One region of the Massilia sp. X63 genome, then DNA from elsewhere that is predicted to be linked to it. Evidence: predicted binding sites of a transcription regulator. Region 1 holds the regulator's gene; the other holds the start of a gene.
What was found. The regulator sigma-54, encoded in region 1, starts transcription at its own class of promoters, with help from an activator protein. The targets are predictions, from matches to a motif close to TGGCANGNAANCTGCTTT.
Positions count from the first base shown of each region.

Region 1 (7,130 bases):
ACAGCCTCCAGTTGGGCTGGTTCGCGGGTTTCCCCGGCGGCGAGCGGCAGATCGCGGGCGATGCGGCCTCGGCCGCCGACCAGGTCGGCCACCTGAACCTGATCCACCCGGGCCGCATCCAGGTGTTCGGACACCAGGAACTCAATTACTACACCCGCCTGAAATCGAGCTCACGCGCCCACGTGATCGGCGAGCTGATCGGCGGCGGCCCGCCGGCCCTGATCATCGCGCAGGGGCTGGAAACGCCGCCCGACATCCTGGCCATCTGCGACGAGCAGAACATCCCGCTGTTCTCGACCCCGCTGCCGGCGGCGCAGGTGATCGACTTCCTGCGCGTGTACCTGTCCAAGAAGCTGGCGCAGCGCGTCATCATGCACGGCGTCTTCATGGACGTGCTGGGCGTGGGTGTGCTGATCACCGGCGACTCGGGCCTGGGCAAGAGCGAGCTGGGCCTGGAACTGATCTCGCGTTCGCACGGCCTGGTGGCCGACGACGCCGTGGAATTCTCGCGCATCGCGCCGAACATGATCGAGGGCCGCTGCCCGCCGCTGCTGCAGAACCTGCTGGAAGTGCGCGGCCTGGGCCTGCTGGACATCAAGGCCATCTTCGGCGAGACCGCGGTGCGCCGCAAGATGCGCCTGAAGCTGATCGTGCACCTGGTCAAGCGCGGCGCGCTCGACGAGGAAGTCGAACGCCTGCCCTTCCATCACCCGACCGAAGACGTACTCGGCCTGCCGATCCGCAAGGTCGTGATTCCGGTCGCGGCCGGCCGCAACATCGCGGTGCTGCTGGAGGCCGCCGTGCGCAACACCATCCTGCAGCTGCGCGGCATCGATACCCTGCAGGAGTTCATGGAGCGACAACGTCAGGCGATGAGCGGCGACTGACCCATTTGGGGTATCATCCCGCCCATGCACATCGTCCTCATTACCGGTATTTCCGGCTCGGGCAAATCGGTTGCCCTGAACGTCCTGGAAGACGCAGGCTACTACTGCGTCGACAACCTGCCGCCGGCCCTGCTGCCGGCCCTGGTCTACGCGGTCAGTGAAAAAGGCACCGAGAAGATTGCCGTCGCAGTCGATGCGCGCAGCGCCGAATCGCTGGTCGAGCTGCCGGTGAGCGTGCGCCACCTGAAAGAGGAAGGCCACAACGTCAAGGTCATGTTCCTGACCTCGAGCACGCATTCGCTGGTGGCGCGTTTTTCCGAGACCCGCCGCAGCCACCCGCTGTCGCACGAGCTGCGTCCCGGCGAGAACCCGGCCTCGCGCCGTACCCTGATCGAATGCATCGCCGAAGAACGCGAGCGCCTGTCGGCGATCGAGAACCTGGGCCACGTGATCGACACCTCGGAACTGTCGGCCAACAAGCTGCGTGCCTGGATCAAGGAACTGGCCGACATCGAACATGCGCCGCTGACCCTGTTCTTCGAATCCTTCGCCTTCAAGGTGGGGGTGCCGCTGGACGCCGACTTCGTGTTCGACGTGCGCGCCATCCCGAATCCCTATTACGACCTGGCGCTGCGCCCGCTCACGGGCAAGGACGCTCCGGTGATCGCCTTCCTCGACGCCCAGCCGAGCGCTGCCGAAATGCTGGAAGACATCCGCGCCTTCGTGGAGAAATGGCTGCCCTCGTTCAAGACCGACAACCGGTCCTACCTGACGGTGGCGGTGGGCTGCACCGGCGGCCAGCACCGCTCGGTGTACATGGCGGAGCGGCTGGGGGCCTATTTCGGGGCCACCGAACGCGTGATCGTGCGCCATCGCGAGCAGCCGAAGCACGCGTCGGCGTGAGTTGAGCGCGCGGCCGGCGAAGCCGGCCAGCCTGGCTAGGACAGATGCCGCAGCGGGTGCGCATACTCCGGCCACACCGGCTCGAAGAAGCGCGCCACCATCGACGGCAGAACCTCCTCCAGCGTCGCCGGATTCCACTTCGGCGCATTGTCCTTGTCGATCACCAGCGCGCGCACGCCTTCCAGCACTTCGCCGTGCTCGAAATTGCGGCGCACCAGGTTGCGCTCCATGCGCAGGCAGTCCGCCACGTCCAGCGCAGCGCCGCGCAGCAACAGCTCGCGGGTCACGCACATCATCAGCGGCGAACGCTGGCGCATCGCCTTCAGCGCCTTCTGCGCGAACGGGTTCTCGTCGCGCGCCAGCGAGGCCATGATCGCGGCCACCGAGGCGGCGCCGAAATGCGCGTCGATCACGCCGCGCTGCGCCTGCAGCTCGCTCGATCCCAGCTGCGCCGCATACTGCGCCGCGTAGCTGCGGATCGCCGCCGGCAGGTCCGCCCCCGGGGTCGACTCGACCAGCGCGTTCAGGCCGGCCAGCGCCGCGGACGGCACGAACACGTCGGCCAGCCCCACGTAGAGCGCGTCGGCCGCGCCGATGGTCAGGCCGGTCAGGCCCAGGTACTGGCCCAGCTGGCCCGGCGCGTGCGACAGGAAGTGGCTGCCGCCCACGTCCGGGAACAGGCCGATGTTCACCTCGGGCATGGCCATCTTGGTGCGCTCGGTCACGATGCGCAGGCCGCAATCCGGACCGCCCTGGGCGATGCCCATGCCGCCGCCCATCACCACGCCGTCCATCAGCGCGATGTACGGCTTCGGATAGAAATGGATCAGGTGGTTCAGCGCGTATTCTTCGGTAAAGAAGTCTTCCAGCAGGGCACTGCCGCCCATCGGGCCCACATGGCCCATCTCATGGAAGAAGCGGATGTCGCCGCCCGCGCACAGGGCTTTTTCGCTGGTGCTGGTGATGACCACAGCGTCGATGCCGGCATCGTCTTTCCAGCGCAGCAGGATGGCGGTCAGGGAACGCACCATGTCGAGCGAGAGGGAATTCAGGGCCTTCGGCCGGTCGAGCGTGATGACGCCGGTGCGATTGGCCACGCGGGTCAGGACGTAGTCGGTCATGATGGTGTTCTGTGGTCGAAAAGACATGCATTCTACAGAACTCCGGCGTAAAACCGGAAGCGCAGAAAAGTAACAGCGCCGTACAGATGCAAAAAGGGCGCCCCCTTAGACGCCCTTGCTGTTGTGCTACGGCTGGTTCGCAAACAACGCGTTACGCAGCGGCAGCTTCTCCGTTGTCCGGAAGGCGCTTGTGCGCCACGTGATTATGGTTTTGCAACATGGATTTGTGTTTCAGAACCTGTCTGTCCAGCCTGTCCATCAGCGTGTCGATCGCCGCGTAGAGGTCTTGCGCGGCACTGGCCACATGCAGGACCTTGCCCGATACCTGGAGATTGATCTCGGCTTTCTGCCGCTTTTCTTTTTCGGTAAGGTTATCGATGGCGAGGAACACGTGGGTGTCGATCACGTGGTCGAAATGGCGGGTGATGCGCTCGAGCTTATTCTGAACGTATTCACGGATGGCGGGGGTGACTTCGAGATGGTGGCCGCTGATTGTGAGGTTCATACACACTCCTTTGAGATGTCGCGCTGCCCGCGCCACAAGGCAAGTGTGGGCAGTGCAGATTACAAGGATTTGCGGAGGCTGACGGGCGGAATCTTGAGCGCTTCACGGTACTTGGCAACCGTCCGGCGCGCAATGACCATACCTTGTTCCCCGAGCATCTCCGCGATCTTGCTGTCGGATAAAGGGTTCCTAGGGTCTTCTGCTCCTGTCAATTGCGCAATGAGCGCGCGGATCGCCGTCGAGGAGGCTTCTCCCCCCGCTTCGGTGGCGACATGGCTTCCGAAGAAGTACTTCAGCTCGAACATGCCGTGCGGGGTCAGCATGTATTTCTGCGTTGTGACACGGGAAATTGTGCTCTCGTGTAGGCCTAGTGTATCAGCTATCTCACGTAACACAAGGGGGCGCATGGCAACCGCACCGTGGCTGAAAAAGTTACGCTGGCGCTCGACAATTGCCTCGGCAACGCGCAGGATCGTATCGAAACGCTGGCGCATGTTCTTGATCAGCCACTTGGCTTCCTGCAGCTGCGCGCCCATCTGGCTTTCGCTCCTGCCCTGCTTGAGCAGGTTGGCGTACAGGGCGTTCACGCGCAGCTTCGGCATCACCTCCGGGTTGAGCGCTACCTGCCAGCCGTCCTTGGCGCGGCGCACGATCACGTCCGGCACCACGTAGTCCGACACGCCCCCACCGAAGGCGGCGCCGGGATGCGGGTTGCACTGGCGGACCACGGCCTGCACCTCGCGCAGGTCTTCGTCGTCGCAGTCGAGCGCCTTTTTCAGCTTGGTGTATTCGCGCTGCGCGAACCAGGTGAGATAGCCCTCGACGATCTTCAGCGCCAGGCGCCGCGTCACCAGGGGCACGCCCGGCATGCGGCGGATCTGCAGCGCCAGGCATTCGGCCGCGCTGCGTGCGCCGACGCCGATCGGGTCCAGGCTCTGCACCAACGCCAGCGCGCAGCGCAGCTCGTCCATCTCGATCTCGAGTTCGGCCGGCAGGCGCGCGTGGATCTCGTCGAGCGGTTCTTCCAGGTAGCCGTTGTCGTCGAGCGCGTCGATCACCAGTTCGGCCAGCGCGCGGTCGCGCGTGCCGCAGCCGGTCAGGCGGATCTGCTCCGCCAGGTGTTCGCGCAGCGTGATGCCTTCGGCTTCCAGCTGCGGACGGCCGTCTTCGTCGTCGCTGCCGCGCGCGCCGCCGCCATCCATGCCCCAGTCGCCCTCGGCCTCGCCGTGTGCGCTGTCGGCGCCGTGGGCGCCGTCATCGACGCCCTCGGCCTCCGGCTTGGCGCCTTCCTGCGGCTCCTGCCCCGGCTGCGGCTGCGGCGCCTCGCCATTGGCCGGCGCGTTGTTGATCGCGCCGTCGGCCAGCAGCCGCACCGAGCGGTCGAGCGGGTCGTCGAGCCGTTCCAGCAAGGGGTTGTCGGACAGGATCTGCTCGATCTCCTGGTGCAGTTCGAGCGTGGACAGCTGCAGCAGCCGGATCGACTGCTGCAGTTGCGGCGTGAGCGCCAGGTGCTGCGAAGTGCGAAGCTGGAGAGACTGTTTCATGCCCGATGCTCTTGATTACATCCTGAAATGCTCGCCGAGATACACGCGCCGTACGGATTCGTTGGCGATGATGTCGTCGGGGCGGCCGGAGGCCAGCACGGCGCCCTGGTTGATGATGTAGGCGCGGTCGCAGATGCCGAGCGTCTCGCGCACGTTGTGGTCGGTGATCAGGACCCCGATGTTGCGCTCCTTCAGGAAGCGCACGATGCGCTGGATCTCGATCACCGCGATCGGGTCGACGCCGGCGAAGGGTTCGTCCAGCAGCACGAAGCGCGGATTGGTCGCGAGCGCGCGCGCGATCTCCACGCGCCGGCGCTCGCCGCCCGACAGCGACAGCGCCGGGTTCTCGCGCAGCTTCTCGATCTGCAGTTCGGCCAGCAGCGTGTCGAGGCGCTCGTTGATCTGGTCCTTGGACAGCGGCTTGCCGTCCACGCGCTGCAGTTCCAGCACGGCGCGGATGTTCTCCTCCACCGTCAGCTTGCGGAACACCGAGGCTTCCTGCGGCAGGTAGGACAGGCCCAGCACCGCACGCCGGTGGATCGGCAGGCTCGAGATGTCGGTGCCGTTGATGTCGATGCTGCCGGCGTCCGACGGCACCAGGCCCACGATCATGTAGAACGAGGTGGTCTTGCCGGCGCCGTTGGGGCCCAGCAGGCCGACCACTTCGCCGCATTCCACCTGCAGCGACACGTCGCGCACCACCAGGCGCTTGCCGTAGCTCTTCTGCAGGCCCTTGACGATCAGGGTGCTGCAGCCTTCGCGCGCCAGTGTCGTCGTGCTTGCGCTCATCGCTTCGGTCATTGCTTGGCGCCTTCGCTGGCTGGGGCCGTGGTGCGGCGCGGCGCGATGATCAGGGTGCCGCGCCCGCCGCCCACCTTGCTGGCGCCGCTGGCGTCGTTGCGCACCTGCGCGACTTCGCGGCGGTTGTCGTAGGAGATGAACGGCCCCTTGATCTCGTTGGTCATGCGGCCGTTCTCCAGTTCGCGCACCTCGGCGTTGGTGAACAGCTTCACCAGCTCGGCGCGCTCGTCGTATTCGATGCGCTGGGCCTGGCCCTCGACCCACAGGTCGGCCCCGCCGTCGCGCTTCTGGCGGAAGGTGGCCAGCTTGCCGCTGTTGGCCGTGAGCGTCACGCTCATGTAACCTTCCGGCGTTTCCTTGACCAGGGCGCGGTCGGATTTGAGCACCAGCGTGCCGCGCGTGAGCACGACGTTGCCGGTCAGGATGCGGGTCTGCGTGACCTCGTCGACGTCGAGCGTGTCGAAGTTGATCACGGCCTGCTTGAGCGAATCGGCGCGCTCCGCCGAGGCGCCGAAGGCGGCCAGGCTGAGAAATGCGGCTGCGATGATTTTTTTCATGTTGCTTGTCCTGGTTGACGCGCTGCGCCTTTACTGGCGCGCACGTGGCGGATAGACGATCTGGCCGCGGCTGGCGAGGTGCAGCTTCTGGGTCGCGTTGTTGGCGACCATGCCGGTGCCGGTCACGGTCGCGGCGCCGAGCTGCATCTGGATCGGCTGGCCTGTCTTGAGGATTTCTTCGTCGGGCAGCACCGTGAGCGCCTCGGTCTGCACCCGCAGCGCTTCGCTGGTGGGGGTGGCCGGACGCTGGATGTCGACCTTGCCGAGCAGCTCGACGCGGTGCTCCTCGTGGTAGATCTGGGCGTGGTTGGCGACGATGGTCATGCGCGGGCGGCCGGGCGTCATGCCCTGCATCACCGGCGCCTCGACCTGGGACACGTCGCCCAGCGGCGTGTGGGCCAGGCGCTTGCCCGACACCACGTAGCTCGGCTTGCCCTCCTTCGTCATGCGCACGAAGGAGAAGTTCTCGACGATGTAGTCCGGTTCGCTCATCGGCCCGCCGAGGCGGGCGTCGTCGTCCTCGCGCTCCATGACCTGCACCAGCCAGAAGCTGCCGAAGGCGAGGAAGGTCGCGATCAGCATGATCGCCAGGAGCTTCCAGCGGTGGGCAGTGCGCTTGTAGGTGACCATGGTTTGTCGTTATGCGAACGCTTGCTTATGCAAAATACGGCGCCAGCGCCTGCTCGTAGGTGCCCTGCGCGCGCATCACCAGGTCGCACACTTCGCGTACGGCGCCGCGGCCGCCCGCGTTCCTGGTGACGTAGTGGGCGCGGTGCTGCACTTCCGGATGGCCCGAGGGCACGGTGACGGCA
Region 1 is NZ_JBFTEF010000011.1:98,966-106,095, forward strand. It holds gene hprK (HPr(Ser) kinase/phosphatase) at 1-887, shown strand, start outside; gene rapZ (RNase adapter RapZ) at 912-1,790, shown strand; gene AB3347_RS19780 (enoyl-CoA hydratase/isomerase family protein) at 1,826-2,911, opposite strand; gene raiA (ribosome-associated translation inhibitor RaiA) at 3,063-3,416, opposite strand; gene AB3347_RS19790 (RNA polymerase factor sigma-54) at 3,476-4,960, opposite strand; gene lptB (LPS export ABC transporter ATP-binding protein) at 4,976-5,761, opposite strand; gene lptA (lipopolysaccharide transport periplasmic protein LptA) at 5,758-6,318, opposite strand; gene lptC (LPS export ABC transporter periplasmic protein LptC) at 6,349-6,948, opposite strand; gene AB3347_RS19810 (KdsC family phosphatase) at 6,974-7,130, opposite strand, start outside.

Region 2 (7,130 bases), on a different contig from region 1:
ACGACAAGGCCCTGGCGGCGGTGCAGGCGCTCGAGAAGGCGCAGCCGGACAACCCGGCGGTCCACAACATGAAGGGCGGCGTCTACCTCGGCAAGCAAGACCTCAAGAACGCGCGCGCCAGCTTCGAGAAAGCGGTCGCGCTGAACCCGACCTTCTTCCCGGCCGTGTCGAACCTGGCAAGCATCGACATCGCCGAGAAGAATCCGGCCGGCGCCAAAAAGCGCTTCGAGGCGCTGCTGGCCAAGGACAAGAAGAACGCCGACGCGATGAGCGCGCTGGCGGCACTCGAACTGCAGCAGGGTCGTCCGGAAGGCGCCACCACCTGGCTGGAGAAAGCCCAGGCGGAAAACCCGGCCGCGATCGCACCGGCAATCAAGCTCGGCACCCACTACCTGCGCAACAAGCAGGCCGACAAGGCACTGGCGCTGGCGCGCAAGATGCTGTCCGTGAACCCGTCCAGCCCGGAGTTGCTGGACCTGATGGGCCAGGCGCAGATCGCGACCAAGGACAATACCGGCGCGCTCGAGTCGTACAGCAAGCTGGCGGCAGCGGTGCCGAAGTCGCCGATGGCGCAGATGCGCCTGGCCGCGGTCAACATGCTGATGAAGAACGACACGGCCGCGGCCGAGAACCTGAAGCGCGCCCTGTCGCTCGATCCGAAGTTCATGCAGGCTCGCCTGGCCCAGGTCGAACTGGCGATGCGCGGCGGTAAACCGGACGAGGCCCTGGCGATCGCACGCCAGATCCAGAAGGACGAGCCGAAATCGCCGCTCGGTTTCCAGGTAGAGGGCGAACTGATGCAGGGCCAGCAGAAGTTGGCGCCGGCGCTGGCGGCCTATGAGAAGGCCTATGCGCTGAGCAATGCTCCGGTCCACCTGATCAAGATCAGCGAAGTGCTGAAGCAGAGCGGCAAGGAAGGCGAAGCCCAGGCCCGCCTGGCGAAGTACCAGGCCGCCAATCCGAAGGACCAGATGGTCGGCCTGCTGGTTGCCGACGGCTACTTGGCCAAGCGCCAGTTCAAGCAGGCCATCACCAGCCTTGAAAGCATCGTCAAGGTCAATCCGTCGAACGCGGCGGCGCTCAATAACCTGGCCTGGGCCTACCAGCAGGAGAAGGACGCGCGCGCCCTGCCGACCGCCGAGCAGGCCTACAAGCTGGCCGGCCAGAACCCGGCCATCATGGATACGCTGGGCTGGATCCTGGTGGAGAAAGGCGACACCGCACGCGGCCTGGACCTGCTGCGCAAGGCCGTTGCCGCGGTGCCGGATGCCGAGGATGTGCGCTACCACCTGGCGGCGGCCCTCGCCAAGTCCGGCGACAAGGCGGGCGCCCGCAAGGAACTCGAGAAGGCGCTCGCATCCGGCAAGCCCTTCGCCATGATGGACGAGGCCAAATCACTGATGCGCCAGCTGTAAGCCGATACGACGGCGGCCACGGCTGCCGTCGTCCCTTTGTAATGAGGCCCCAGGGCATGACCATGAATTCCATTACCCAGCAACGAGAGTGCGATCCGGTTCGCAGCGGTTTCTTGAGCCGGCTTGTCGAGCGTTTCAGCGGCAAGCGTGACGTACTGATTCCCTACTTTACCTTCAAGAGGGTATTGAAGGGGAATATGGAATCCTACGTGCTCAAGGAGATCTACAAGCTGCGCTACGACGTGTATTGTCTGGAGCGGCATTATCTCGAAGCGAGCGAATTCGAGGACGGCCAGGAAACCGACGACTACGACGATTGCTCGATCCATTTCGCCGCCTATACCCTTGCCAACGACATCGTCGGCACCGTGCGCCTGGTACAGCCGCACGAGGGCCAAACCTATCCTTTCGAGTCGCATTGCACAACCTTTCCGGGATTCGAATATCCGGCGCGGGACAACGCGGCCGAGATCTCGCGCCTGGTCGTCAAGAAGACCTACCGCCGGCGCCGAGGCGACTCGATGGAGGGTATTTCGCAGGATTTCGTGGAAAAAGGCAGCACGAAGACGATTCAACCGCGTTCAACCGTGCGGCGCGACAAGCGCGGCAATAGTCCGCTATTATTGCTCGGCATGTATAGAGAGATGTACCGCTATAGCCGTCAGAACGGAATTCGTTACTGGTACGCGGCTATGGAACGGTCACTGGCGCGCTCGCTGGAAAAGATGGGATTCAGGTTTGTGCCGATCGGGCCCCAAGTCGATTACTACGGTCCGGTCACTCCTCACATGGCCGATCTGGACGAACTGCTCGGGCGTTTAAAGAGAGAAAACAAGTTCCTGGCTGCCTGGTTCAACGATGAACCAATCCCCCTGTGGATCCTGGTGAAAACCATGGTCGGCAATTATCTGGAGGGGCGCTTCAGGAAAAAATAACCAGGGTCCAAGACTGGACAAAAACTACAGATGGACAACGGAAAAGCACGCGTCGATCCTGACGCCTTCCTGTCCCGTGTTGAGTTCGGGGCACACCAGGAAACAATCGATCACGTCAATCGCAAGATTTTCCGGGCTTACCGGGGCGGCCACAGCGGCGCCATCCCGGGCGATATTTTCAGGCTACGGCATCAGGTGTATTGCCTGGAATGCGCCTTCCTCCAGGCCGAGCAATACGTCGACGGCATGGAGCTCGACGACTACGACGACGTTTCCACCCACTTCGCGGCATACACGCTGGACGAAAAGCTGGTCGGGGCCGTGCGCCTGGTGCAGCCGGACGCCCCCAAGCCCTACCCCTTCGAACTGCACTGCGAAGTCTTCAGCGATTTCGAGATGCCCGACCGCGAACAATCGGCCGAGATCTCGCGCTTGGTGGTCAAGAAGAGCCACCGGCGCCGGCGTGCCGACAGCGTGCTGGGCATCCCCGGTTTCCTGCCGAGCCACCACCACGATCCTGCCGACGATTTCGACCCGGCCGTCGACCGGCGCGACCGCACCTCACCCATGTTACTGCTGGGAATGTACCGTGAAATGTTCCGCCATAGCCAGGACAGCGGCATCCGCTACTGGTATGCGGCAATGGAGCGCTCGCTCGCGCATGCGCTGAAGAAAATGGGCTTTCGCTTCATGGCAATCGGCCCCGAAGCGAATTATTACGGCGCCGTCACGCCCTACGTGCTCGACCTGCACGATCTCGGACGCAAGCTGCGTCAAAGCAACCCGACACTGGCGGCCTGGTTCAACGAGAAGCCGCCCGTGGTCGAGCACAGTTACCCATCCCGCGTGCACGTGGTGCGCAATCAGGAACTGGGCAATACGCCCAACGATATCAACTAGCGATATTCACCAGCTTGGTGACGTGGTTGCGGAAGCTGTGGATCACCATGTTCGGCGCCGACGGCACTTCCATGCCAGCCAGCATGTCGTGCATCATCGCCATGGCCAGCGCCGCCACCGAGAAACTGCCGACCGCAATCTGTGACGCCGGGCAGGCGGTTCCGTCTTCCATGATGGTCAATGCCTTGGCCACCTCTTCCATCACCTGGCGGTCCAGGTGCGCGCCGATGCGGCCCATCACGCGCTGGAACACCGCGGTATAGCTCAGGTTGCCTTCGGCCGCAGCGGCTTCCACGTCGCGCTGCAGGATGGCCGGCAGCGAATTGCCCGAACCCGGCGGGAAATACATCACTCCGGCGCCGAAGCCGATGTTCATCGCCGTGAAGATCGGCTTGCCGCGCGCCGCCGCATTACCGTGCAGGGCCAGCACCGCTTCCAGGTCGACGAAATCGATGGTGTCGAAGATCAGGTCGGCCTGGCTGACCAGGTCGGCCGCATTGTTCTTGTCGAGCATGGCCACATGCGCCTCGACCTTCGCTTCCGGATTGATCCGCAGGATGTGCTTCTTCAGTGCTTCGACCTTGGGCGTGCCCACGTCGTCGAAATCGAAGAACTGGCGGTTCAGGTTATGCGCGTCGACGGTATCGCCGTCGATCAGCATGAAATTCTGGAAGCCGGTACGGGCGGCGCAGATCACCGGTCCGCTGCCGAGTCCACAGCCCGCGAACAGGACTCGCGCATTGCGGATCTTGTCCTGGGTGTCCTGGGCAATGTAGCCGCTGTTGCGCGTAACAAAGTTATCGTAATTGAAATTGGCCATGGCATCTCTTTGTTCGGTGAAAGTGTAGATATCGTAGTGCAATTTTGTTCAAAATGCGACGCTTATGTGAAGTACTTCACTGTCGGGTTTCCTTACAAATGTTTCCTGGAAACGCCAGGAACTAACAATGCCAGCAGGAAATGTGAAATTTAATCAATGGTTTAGCACATCTTCTTAAGGGCTGGCACGGCTCATGCTTAGTGTTCTTGTGTCGGAGTCGTGTACAACAACTTGTGAGGAATGAACCAAATGAACATCAAGAAAATCTCGGGAATCATCGCTGGTGTCGCAATGGCTGCTGCCGTGTCCGCTCCTGCTAGCGCAGTTACCCTGGTCGCCGGGGACCTGAAGATCACCATCAACGCCTTCGACGCAGGTACCGTCGGCTACGGTGACACCCAAGGCACGAAATGCACGACCATTGCAGCGTGCGACGCTGCGGCTTCGCAGCCAGCCCCGAACGCCGTTGGTAGCGAAGATACCTGGGGTATCTTCTCGGTGCAGAGCATCTCGCGCGTGTCGGACGGCAGCCTGATCTGGGCCATCGGCCAGAACGGTGAATACATGACCGGCATGTTCGGCGGCATCAAGGATACCTACGTCGAAGTGAACGGCCAGATCTCGCCAACCACCTTGGCGCTGGGCACCGGCGGCTGGCTGAACATGTACCTGACCGGGTCCAACTATAACGCTTCCTACGGTCCGAACGGCCGTCTGGGCGAGTTCGGCTACAAGGGCATCACCGACGTCGGCGGCTCCCTGGCCCTGTCGGCCGTGTTCGGCCCCGGCGCGCTGGGCGGCGAGCCGCAGTACTCGTACATCTCGAGCTTCGCCAACAACTCGATCTCGGGTGGCGGCCAGGGCTTCCTGGACGTGACCGGCGGCTCGATGAAAGGCCTGTTCGACACCAACGCCCAGGTCGACCCGAACGGCAACATGCACGACCTGTTCCTGAAGGTCACCTACGGCCAGACCGGCCGCTCGGCAGAATACGGCTGGACTGTCGACGCTACCGGCGACGTGCAGGGCAACGTTCCGGAACCAGGCTCGCTGGCCCTGCTGGGCCTGGGCTTCGCCGGCCTGGCTGGCCTGCGCCGCCGCAAGGCTGCCAAGTAATCTGGCACATCGTTCCCGCCCCGGCGGGAACGGTCCAAGGCCGGAAAAAAGGCCGGATCCCTCGGGGATCCGGCCTTTTTCCATTGCAGGGCGACGTGTCAGTCGGCGCGCCCGGATTGCTGGATCGCCCCGCCCAACTGGCCGATCAGTTCGGTGGCGGCGCTGACGATCTGGCCCGGCGCGAAGCCGGCCCGCGTCATCTCTTTATAGAACGAGCGCGCCAGGATGCGCGCTACCTCTTCCGGGTTCTGGTAGGCGGTATCGGCGACGGCTCCACCGTCCGCCCCCGCGCGCTCGCGCGCCTCGCGCACCAGGGCCATCTGGGCGAAGCGCGAGGCCAGCAGGCGCTGCAACTGAATGACCTGGACCGATTTGCCGATGAACAGCGCGGTCACTTCGAGCAATTGCAGCTCGCTCTCACTGAAAGCGGCGCCGCTGACATTGAGCACACCGACGATGCGGCCGTCGATGCGCACCGGCGCCGACATCAGGGCCGGCACGGCCGCGCGCCGGCGCCGTGCCAGGCCGGCGAATTCGGAACGGCCGATGTCGTCCACCAGCAAGGCCCGGCCGCTGGCCAGTACCTGGCCGCAGATGCCCTCGCCGCTGCCGACCAGGGCGTCGGCGGCTTCCGGCGACATATCGCCGGCGCTGGCACACAGGCGCATGCGCAGGTCGTCCGCCGTTTCGCTGTTGAGCAACATGACTGAACAGCTGGTGGCGCCGACCAGGCGCCGGGCCAATTCGGCGTGTCTCGCCAGGTTGTCGTCGAGTGAGCCGCTGGCGAGCAACGCCTGCACGTCCTGCAGTCGCACCAGCTGCTTCGCATCATTGGTCATGGGCCGCCTCTCAAGGTCAACACGCTGCCGGCCGGACGCCGCCGATTGATGATAATTTAATTCAATCTTTACAACAAGCGCTGCGCTTGCCGGGCGCGCCGAAAGCACGCACGCTCTGCCGGGACAGCTTCTTACACCAGCTGCGGCGGCTCCTGCGGCTGGCGTGGCGATATGAAGGCCTTGTGGAACAGGTGGCGCGCCAGCATCGGCGGCGGCATGCGCAGCCAGTTTCCGCGCAGGTAGAGCGCGTTCAGCGCGGCCGGCGCGAGGCGGCCGGCGCAGCTGGGATGGGGCGGCTGCAACGCGCGCAGGAACAGCGCATCCATCAAGGCCAGCAAGGGCCTGCCCGGGCTGCCGGCCGTGTGCGCCTCGGCCAGCACGGCGGCGGGCACCGGCGTGCCGAGCAGGCGCACGCCGTAACGCAGCGCGTAGAACAGCGGGCGCGCGAGCTGGAGCCGCACGGCGCGCGCGACCAGGCCTTCCCAGAAACCCGGCGCGGCCCCGAAATGCTGCAGCAGCCGGTGGATGTCGAGCAGGTCGCGCAACCCGTGGTGCCACTCGCCTTCGGAGAACAGGTGCACCGCGCTGTGCAGCACCATGTCGTGCGGGGCCAGGGTCCACAGGCCTGCGTCGGTGACGCTGGCGCCCGCTCCGGCGCCGCCGATCCGCACCGCATCCGCGCGCAGCAGCGCCGGGTCGGGCCGCACCCTGGCGGTCTCCGGCAGGATCGCATGGTGCACGTCGATGGTATTACCGCGCCGGACGTGCTCCATCGGCGGCAGCTCGTGCATCCAGTCGCGGTAGTAGCGCTGGTCGTAGGCATCCTGGTGGGTACCGGCCCAGCCGTGCATCAGGAGCGCCGCCTCGACTTCCGGCAGGCGCTCCTTGGGTACCAGGATGTCGACGTCGGAAAACATGCGGCCGGCGGCCGGCGGCAGCCCGGCCATGACGTAGGCGGCCCCCTTGAGCAGTAACAGCGGCAGGCCGAGGCCATCGAGCGCGCGCCGGATCTGCGCAATCTCGAAATGCAGGGCGCGCCGGTGGCGTGCCAGCAGCACCGCGGCCCAGGCGAGGTGTTCGCGCGGCGCCGCCGGCACGGCGTCAA
Region 2 is NZ_JBFTEF010000003.1:347,199-354,328, reverse strand. It holds gene prsT (XrtA/PEP-CTERM system TPR-repeat protein PrsT) at 1-1,415, shown strand, start outside; gene AB3347_RS08650 (PEP-CTERM/exosortase system-associated acyltransferase) at 1,478-2,350, shown strand; gene AB3347_RS08645 (PEP-CTERM/exosortase system-associated acyltransferase) at 2,381-3,250, shown strand; gene AB3347_RS08640 (ThiF family adenylyltransferase) at 3,243-4,070, opposite strand; gene AB3347_RS08635 (PEP-CTERM sorting domain-containing protein) at 4,320-5,186, shown strand; gene AB3347_RS08630 (GAF domain-containing protein) at 5,285-6,025, opposite strand; gene AB3347_RS08625 (nucleotidyltransferase family protein) at 6,157-7,130, opposite strand, start outside.
Region 2: the regulator sigma-54 is predicted to act here: its motif matches at 4,253-4,270, upstream of AB3347_RS08635 (PEP-CTERM sorting domain-containing protein).